Regions from separate parts of the Thermoanaerobacter uzonensis DSM 18761 genome, predicted to be linked through region 1. Evidence: riboswitches for the same ligand, from Rfam matches in the RefSeq annotation. Region 1 holds a riboswitch; each other region holds the start of a gene.
What was found. Region 1 has a riboswitch for fluoride ahead of crcB (fluoride efflux transporter CrcB). Riboswitches for the same ligand answer to the same signal wherever they lie in the genome.
Positions count from the first base shown of each region.

Region 2: another riboswitch for fluoride. It lies ahead of BUB32_RS10275 (DUF6062 family protein); the one in region 1 lies ahead of crcB (fluoride efflux transporter CrcB).
Region 3: another riboswitch for fluoride. It lies ahead of BUB32_RS07400 (MutS-related protein); the one in region 1 lies ahead of crcB (fluoride efflux transporter CrcB).

Region 1 covers NZ_FQUR01000013.1:89,140-92,332, forward strand. Annotated here, with positions in the region: gene dnaX (DNA polymerase III subunit gamma/tau) at 1-36, shown strand, start outside; gene BUB32_RS08740 (YbaB/EbfC family nucleoid-associated protein) at 107-442, shown strand; gene recR (recombination mediator RecR) at 452-1,051, shown strand; fluoride riboswitch at 1,100-1,159, shown strand; gene crcB (fluoride efflux transporter CrcB) at 1,220-1,621, shown strand; gene crcB (fluoride efflux transporter CrcB) at 1,621-2,004, shown strand; gene BUB32_RS08760 (HD-GYP domain-containing protein) at 2,059-3,193, shown strand, end outside.
Region 2 covers NZ_FQUR01000017.1:24,612-27,804, forward strand. Annotated here, with positions in the region: gene BUB32_RS10255 (ABC transporter substrate-binding protein) at 1-87, opposite strand, end outside; gene BUB32_RS10260 (hypothetical protein) at 226-498, opposite strand; gene BUB32_RS10265 (HEAT repeat domain-containing protein) at 563-973, opposite strand; gene BUB32_RS10270 (hypothetical protein) at 970-1,299, opposite strand; gene BUB32_RS10275 (DUF6062 family protein) at 1,292-1,948, opposite strand; fluoride riboswitch at 2,001-2,060, opposite strand; gene BUB32_RS10280 (ABC transporter ATP-binding protein) at 2,125-3,111, opposite strand; gene BUB32_RS10285 (ABC transporter ATP-binding protein) at 3,129-3,193, opposite strand, start outside.
Region 3 covers NZ_FQUR01000011.1:123,796-126,988, forward strand. Annotated here, with positions in the region: gene BUB32_RS07395 (ClC family H(+)/Cl(-) exchange transporter) at 1-1,193, opposite strand, end outside; fluoride riboswitch at 1,439-1,512, shown strand; gene BUB32_RS07400 (MutS-related protein) at 1,582-3,117, shown strand; gene BUB32_RS07405 (MutS-related protein) at 3,114-3,193, shown strand, end outside.

The DNA of each region.
Region 1 (3,193 bases):
AAAGAGCTTTTTGGCGAAGATATAGAGATAATATAATAATTTTCACAAATAATTCAAAAAAGCATATAAATATTTTTAGAATAAAAATTTAGGAGGTTATACTGTTATGGCAAAAGGAGGATTTCCGGGCGGGTTTAATATAAATAATATGATTAAACAAGCCCAGCAAATGCAGGAAGAAATGAAAAGGGTGCAAGAGGAATTAGTGCAAAAAACTGTAGAAGCTACTGCCGGTGGTGGGATGGTAAAAGTAGTTGCTAATGGCAGAAAAGAGCTTGTTAGTATTGAAATAAACCCTGATGTGGTGGATAAAGAGGATGTAGAAACGTTGGAAGACCTTGTATTGGCTGCGGTTAATCAAGCTTTGAGAAATGCAGAAGAAATGATTGCTTCTGAAATGGCAAAGATAACCGGAGGACTAAACATTCCTGGACTGTTTTGAGGTGAAAAAATGAACTATTATTCTGCATCTTTAGCAAAGCTTATAGAAGAACTGTCAAAGTTGCCTGGTATAGGTCCTAAAACAGCACAAAGGCTTGCTTTTTTCATAATAAACATGCCTTTAGAAGAGGTAAAAAGCTTATCTCAAGCGATTATTGATGCAAAAGAAAAGATAAAGTATTGTAGAATTTGTTATAACATAACTGATACAGAGGTTTGTAATATATGCAGTAATAAAGAAAGAGATCATTCTCTTATATGTGTTGTTTCTCATCCTATGGATGTTGTCGCAATGGAGAAAATACGAGAATATAAAGGAGTGTATCATGTACTCCATGGTGTTATTTCTCCGATAGAAGGCGTTGGACCTGAAGATATAAAAATTAAAGAACTTTTAGACAGGGTTAAAAATGGAAATATAAAAGAAGTCATACTTGCTACAAATCCTGACATAGAAGGAGAAGCGACGGCAATGTACATTGCCAAGCTATTAAAGCCGCTGGGAATAAAAGTCACAAGGATTGCTCATGGGGTGCCGGTAGGCGGTGACCTGGAATACACCGATGTTGTAACTCTTTCAAGGGCTCTTGAAGGTAGAAGGGAATTGTAAAAGGTATTGCATTTTCATTTGTAGTTTATTATAATAAATTTGTGATGAATACCATAAGGCGATGGAGCTCGCCATAAATGCGGAAACGCTAATGGCTCCTATTAGGAGGATAGAAAGCCTAATAGGGGTTTTTTATTGCCTAAAAATGTAAACAGAAAGGGGATTTTCATGGAGTACATCTATATAGGTATCGGAGGATTTTTTGGAGCAGCACTAAGATATTTAATAACAATTTACTTTACCAAAATGTATCACACTATATTTCCCTTTGAAACTTTTATGATAAATATTTTAGGTTCGTTTTTGTTAAGTTTTATTGCTAATTTTACTATGGATGAGTACGAGGTAAATACTAATTTGAGGTTAGCGATAACAACAGGATTTATTGGGGCTTTTACGACATTTTCTACTTTTAGTATGGAAATAATAAATTTACTAAAAGCAGGTAAAGATTATATTGCTCTAAGTTATATAATTTTATCAATATTTGGTGGCCTTATGATGTCTTATTTAGGGTTTGAATTTGCTGACAAAACTTTTAGCTTACTAAAGGAGCAGGAAAGAGAATGATAATAAGTATACTGTATGTAGGAATTGGAGGAATTTTTGGAGCAATATTGAGATATGAAATATCGAGGCATATAAAGGAAAACAGAGAGATAATTATTCCAATCGAAACTTTCATTATAAATGTATTAGGTGCGTTTTTATTAAACTTTTTATCAAGTCCTAAAATAAATGTAGATTTAAGCTGTGATGTTAAACTTTTTTTGACAACGGGATTTCTAGGTGCTTTTACGACATACTCAACTTTTTCCCATGAGACAGTAGACTTAATCAAGAATAAAAAATATTTTCATGCATTTATATATATGTCCTTAACAATTATATTTGGACTAATAGGAGGAGCATTGGGATATTATCTCGGAAATTATATGGGAAAATTGATTTAATTGGTGTATAATATATATCAGTAGAAAATAAATATCAATTAGGAGGAATAAAATGTGAATTTGAATTATAATAATTTACTGTCTGCTTTATCTTTGGCCCTTGACGTTCAAGAGTATAAAAATATGGGACATGCAAGAAGGGTGGCTTATATTTCTTTAAGGATTTCTGAGATGTTAAATTTAAACGAAGAAGAATCAAAAAAAATATACTATTCTGCTTTTTTACATGATATAGGGAAAGGGGATATATACGAAGACTTTGACACAGATGAATGGTGGAAACACAGTGAAAGAGGAAGTGAGATTGTAAAGAAACTACCTTTTGGAGAAAATTTTTCGGATATTATAAGATATCATCATGAAAATTACGATGGAAGCGGATATTTTAATCTAAATGGTGATTCTATTCCTTTAGGAGCTCAAATTGTTTTTATATCTGATCAATTTGATATACGTTACACCTCATTAGCTGGGAAAGAAAGCGAGTATAATATTCGGAATAATATCAAAGAATGTATAAAAAGTGGCACTGGAAAGATGTTTAATCCTGTGGTTGCAAATGCATTACTTGACCTTACAAGACAAGAAAAATTTTGGCTTGATTATAAATTTTTTGATATAAAAACTATATTAAAAAGGATTGAACCTAAGGACATTGTTTCAATAGGAATTAATGAATTAGAGGATATAGCAGAGGTTTTTGCGCAGATTATCGATAATAGAAGCCGATTTACATATAACCATTCAAGAGGTATTTCAAACTTGGCATATAATATGGCCAAAGTGATAGGCTATGATGAAGAAGTGACCAGGAAAATAAAAATTGCGGGATTGCTACATGACCTTGGAAAGCTAGCTATACCTAATTCTATTCTTGACAAACCGGACAAGCTTACTGAAGAGGAGTTTATGGTTATAAAATCTCATACCTATTATACTAAAGAAATACTCAAAGAAATAGGAGGAATAGATGATATAGCAGAATGGGCAGCAAATCATCACGAGAAATTAGATGGAAGCGGGTATCCTGAGGGATTAAAAGGTGACGAAATTGGACAGATTGATAGACATGTGGCGGTTTGTGACATGTATCAAGCATTGACAGAAGACAGGCCTTATAGAAATGGATTTGAACCGAAGCAAGCGATAGACGTTATTGCAAAATTGGTGAAAGATAATAAAGTAAGCG
Region 2 (3,193 bases), on a different contig from region 1:
ATTATTGCTGCTTTTTGTACCACAGCCTGCCATGAGCGAAAAAACCAATGCAAACGTCAACATAATGGATAAAATTTTTCTCTTCATGACAATCCCCTTTCTTTAAATTTTTTGATTACTCTTATTATACTTGATTAATTTTTATGTGTCAACCGTTTGACATAAATTTTTTGATAAAATGTCAACCGTTTATAATGCGGTTGACATTTTTGAAACTTATTAATATTATAATAGATTGTATCTTGCTATTTTATTAATTTGTTCAATCAATCCTTCTACCTTCTCCTTTTGGGAAGATTCAAATCGTGACTTAAAAACATTAGAGCCAGATACATTAATAGATAAATTTAAAAACCCAGTTTCTTCCTCATCAATGTACGCATTTAAAATCTTATGTATAGGAATATAAATCCATATACCACCATATTTTACATCTTTTATAGACTTTGCATTTTCTTCTTGTAATATTATTAATTCTTTATTTGTAAATATAATCATATGAGAAGTGGATTTTATTCTTGTAAAAAATTTTAGGTATGGTACTATGATTTTGTTTCACAATTTACATCTCCTTATTTACCACTTTTGTTTTAATCTTCTCCAAAGAATTTTTAATGATATTTTTTGTTAAAACTGAGAATTTATCTTTGTTTTCTAAAAGAAAACTGTGAGACTCTTCTCCACCAATCTCTCCAAGAGCCCAAACAATAATCTGTTCAATATATGGGTCCTTTTTACCCCCATTATTGCGTAAATGTTCTATCAATACTTTTTCTGCTTTTTTTATTTTAAGTTCTCCAATTATTTTTGCTGCCATATAAGCGACATTATAATCCGGATGATTTATGGCTTTTATAAGTTTTTCACTGTAATCATCATCTGATATATTTTTAAAATCATATCCGCAATTTGAGCACTTTTCTTCTCCAATTTCAGCTATTTTAAAACACACAGGACATATATATCTCATCATTCATCAACCCTTATACCTAAAGTTTTTTTAAGATATCTATTTTCAGATTCATAACCTTTTAATCTTATTTCAAGTGTTTGGTTGTCACGCATCAACTGGAAATTTTTAAATTTCATTGCAGAGTATTTAGACGCCATAGAAATCAGCTGTCTTCTTAAATCATCTTCATTAGGATTATCCCTTTCTATTTGATATGCTTTAATCCCCATTTCAAAAATAGCTCTATATGCGTCTTCTTCTGTAAAACCATCTTTTTCAAAGTCTGCAACTAACTCTTTGATTTCTTCAAAGCTTTCATCAGTAATTTCAAAAGAAATCCTAATCATAATAGCCACCTCTCAATAATTTCAATGCTCTTTCAATCGAATCCTTGGAGTCATACCATGGTTCATCATGAAATCTATAATCAAATTTTGTTATAAACCATTCGAGGTCAGTAATATTTTTTTCAATTGCAGCTTCATTTATTTTAAATATTTTCTCAATTTGTGGTGTAACATCCTTTGCACTTTCCATAAGCATATTTAAGTGGTGGAAACATAATCTAGACAAGCCTTCAATGTGCCTTTCAACAAAATCTTTATCAGCATGTAAGATATCTATCAATATATGCATCTGGTATTTATCCCTTTCACTTAAATAATCACAAACAAGGCATTTGTTTTTTGTTTCTTTCCCTCTTTTTTTCTTTAAAGATTTACGTTTGTCTGCAATTTGCTGCAATTTATAACTGATATTTGCTTTTAATGCAATTGCCAAACCTAATTTATCATATGAGTTATTCAATAATTCCAAATGATAATGGCAAAAACTTGTCTCTCTTATTTTGACATACATTTCAGGGTCTTTTAAAACCTCATCTTCAAACAAATGCTCACAATAGGCTTTTTCTTCGTCTTTTATAATCTTACATATTGGACAACCTCCCTTATATTTTTCAAAAACCTCATACAATGGAATAAATTCTAACTTCATGCAGATTCCCATCCTCTCTTTTTTGTCAAATAAACAAAAATGGCTTCCACGAAAGTACGTAGAAGCCATTAGCCTTCACGGCAATAAGGTGAGCTTCATCACCCTTAAATATGCTTTTTTCCAATTTTCAATATTATTATACTATTTCTTTGGAGAAAATACAAGTATCAAATCCATTAATACAGATGACAAGCTATAAAATGTCCATTTTCAACTTCTTTTAGTTCTGGTTCTACCTCTTCGCATATTTTCCCTTTTTTCATAAAGCATCTGGTACTAAATCTACAGCCTTTTGGCGGATTCGCAGGAGATGGTACAGTACCTTCTAATATTATTCTTCCCCTTCTTTTTGATTTATCAATAGAGGGAATGGCAGAAAGCAAAGCTTTTGTATAGGGGTGAAGGGGGTTGAAGAAAATATCCTCAGTTTTTCCCATTTCTACAATTTTTCCTAGATACATCACCGCAACTCTATCGCTTACATGATATACAACACTCAAATCATGAGCTATAAAAAGATACGTCAGGTTTAATTCTTCTTTCAGTTCCTCTAGAAGGTTTATAATTTGCGCCTGTATTGACACATCAAGGGCTGAAACTGGCTCGTCAGCAACTATAAATTCAGGATTCATTGCCAAAGCTCGCGCTATTCCTATCCTCTGCCTCTGCCCACCTGAAAACTCATGGGGATATGAGTCCATCTGCCTAAAATTCAGTCCAACTCGATCTAAAAGATATTTGATTTTTTCTTCTCTTTCATGAAGATCTTTTATGCCAGAGGCAATCAAAGGTACTGACAAAATCTGCCTTACTGTCTTCCTGGGATTTAAAGAAGAATAAGGGTTTTGAAAAATTATCTGAGCTTTCTTCCTGTATTCTTTTAACTTTTCTCCTCTTGCCTCTGTTATGTCTTCCCCTTCAAATATTATCTTTCCCTCTGTAGGTTCATAAAGCCTTACAATTGTACGCCCTAGTGTAGTTTTCCCGCAGCCACTTTCTCCAACCAGCCCCAGAGTCTCCCCCTTGTTTATGTCAAGGCTTATATCATCAACAGCTTTCACAACCCTTTTCTTTTTCTTAGCTACAAGCTTCATTAACAAGTCTGGCTCTTCTATGAAATATTTCTTGAGATTTTTTATTTGAATAAAAGTGCCATTTTTCATATCTAACACCCCATCTTTTAGAGGTACTTTATACACCTCACAAATTCTCCATCTGAAACCTCAATTAAAGGAAGTTCAGCTT
Region 3 (3,193 bases), on a different contig from region 1:
CTAAATGAACCGGTCATTTCAGTTACAAGCAAACTACCTGTTATCGGTGCCCTAACTATAGCAGCAAAATATCCTGCCATAGCAAATACAATAAAATTTTTGATATAAATAGGGTTTATGTGCATTATGTTAATTATGACAGTTCCATATATGTTGCCAATCAGTGAACCTATTATAAGGAGGGGCATAAAAATACCTCCTGGTACACCTGAACCATAGCTTACCATCGTAAATAAAAATTTAACAATTAATAGCAAAATTAGAAATTTTAAACTAAAACTATTATTGCTTAATGTATCGACAAGACCCTCACCGCCCCCAAGTGCCATAGGTACCCATAGTCCAACTGCAACGGATATAATAAGAGGTATTATTGGCTTCATATGTGATTTTATTTTTAACATGTTGTATATATCTTGAGTCTTTAAAAGGGTTTTATTAAATACGATTCCACATAATCCAACGATAATTCCAAGTAAAATAAGATAAAGATAATTATTAAGCGGCATTACTGCTAGATTTTTCAGATTAAAAATAGGTTTGATTCCTAATAGTTCACCAGCTACAAAAGTTGATGTAAGTGATGAAACCATACTAGATACAAGTACCAATGGTGAGAAATTTTTATGCAGTTCTTCAAGAGCAAAAATCACTCCTGCAAGTGGTGCATTAAAAGCTGCTGCAAGCCCTGCACTAGCTCCGCATGTAAGAAGGTATTTTTCTTCAACTCTAAATCTACCAAACAACCTACTTATTCCTTGCCCGATTGAAGAACCAATTTGCACACATGGACCTTCGCGTCCTAAAGAAAGTCCTGCACCTATCGCTAAAATAGTACCTATGAGCTTTAGCAATAAAACTCGTAACCAATTAACTTTTATATAACCAATAATCATGCCTTCAACTTGAGGTATACCACTACCGCTTATCATAGGTTCTTTTTTCACTATTATACCCAATATTAAGCCTATTAGAGAAAGGAAAATTATCCAGCCAATTAACGGGTAAGGATTTGTATGAAGAATTTTGTATACACTTATTACAAGAATATTTGTTTTTTCAAGAATATATCTTAAAATAGCAATAATCAATCCAACAAAAAAACCTGTTATAATGCCTTCAACTATAATACGCTTGCGAAATTCTTCCCAATGTATTAAAGTATTGAATGTTATACTTTTACCTTTATTCAATAAAATCCCTCCCAAAACATAAAATGAATGAATATTTATTTTTCTCATATTATCATTATACTACAAAATAATGATATCAAGTATTTTATATTGTTGAGTTTACTTATAGAATAATAAGAAGTATTACAAAATCTGGATATAAAACAATACAAAAATCTTTTTATTTTAAACAAATAAACATAAACATTATGCTTTGTAGCAAATTTCCATATAATTCTTGCAGGCTTCATAAAAAAGTGATATAATATTTAAAGAGGGATGAAGCCCCCTTTTGGAAAATCCGAACTGCTGATAAACAGCTGATGGCTTCTACGGTAAAAACGTAGGGGTTGTCAGCTTTTTTATATTAGTGCATTTGCCTACAACTTTGAAAGAGAGGTGCTTTCTTATGCCTTTTCATAGCATATTATTTGAAAAAAACGAAGATGGGGTAAAAAAAGAAACATTTGAAGCGCCTGATTTTTTTGTTGACTTAAATCTTGATCAAATTGTAGATGTCATAACAAGAGGCAAAGAAGAATATAATTTAAAACCGTTTTTTTACACTCATTTAAACGATATTGATACTATCAAGTATCGCCATGAAATAATGCAAGACCTTGAAAATGAAGTTTTGCTTGAGGATATAAAATCATTTGCGGAAAAAATGCAAGAAATGCGCAAACACCTTGCTCAAGCAGACAAACTTTACTACAAATACCAGAAAGACAGATGGTTTTTGGATGCTGTAGAAATCTACTGCGATGCAATTACTGATTTAGTAGAAGACTTGTCTTCTGTAGAGTTAAAATCTCGTGGTTTTTTAGCATTTCGTCAATATTTGATGGATTATATCAATTCTGACCGTTTTCAGCTGCTACTGAGTGAAACGAAAAAACTTAAAGCTGATTTGTCTACAGTGAAATATTGCTTGTTAATAAAAGGTAACCGTGTGACGGTTCGTAAATATGAATCTGAAATTGATTACAGTACAGAAGTAGAAAAAACGTTTGAAAAATTCAAACAGGAAGCAGCAAAGGATTATAAAATCAAATTTTCTGATTGGCCAGATATGAACCATGTCGAAGCAAAAATATTGGATTTAGTAGCTCAGTTATATCCTGATATATTTTCTAATCTTGATAATTATTGTATGAAAAATAGTGATTATTTAGATGAGACAATAGCTACTTTTGATAGGGAAGTACAATTTTATATTGCTTATTTGGAATATATGGCACTATTCAAGCGCACTGGACTAAAATTTTGTTATCCACAAATATCTAGTAAATGCAAGGAAGTTTATAATTACGAAGGATTTGATTTAGCTCTGGCTTATAAACTCATCAACGAAAATTCGGTCGTTGTTTGTAATGATTTTTATTTAAAAGGTAAAGAGCGTATATTTGTAATTACCGGTCCGAACCAGGGAGGAAAAACAACATTTGCACGCACTTTTGGACAATTGCATTATTTGGCCAGTATAGGCTGCCCTGTTCCCGGAAGGGAAGCTCAACTCTTTCTTTTTGATAAACTATTTACACATTTTGAAAAGGAAGAAAATATTAAAGATCTTCGTGGAAAACTGGAAGATGAATTGTTTAGAATTTACAATATTCTTGCCCAGGCCACATCAAACAGTATTATAATAATGAATGAAATTTTCACATCTACCACAGCAAAAGACGCATTATTTTTAAGTAAGAAGATAATGGGAAAAATAATACAATTAGATGTGCTGTGCGTTTGGGTAACATTTATAGATGAATTAGCATTCTTAAGCGAAAAGATTGTAAGTATGGTCAGTACGATAGTTCCTGAGAATCCGGCACTGCGCACATATAAAATTGTTAGAAGACCGCCTGATGGGCTTTCATACGCTATATCAATTGCTGAAAAATACAGGCTAACGTATAACTGCTTAAAGGAGAGGATGAAATTATGAAAGTTTTACTTATGTATAGAGATCATGATTTTGACCTGGAACAAAAATTGTCCGCGGACGAAGAAGCATTGATACA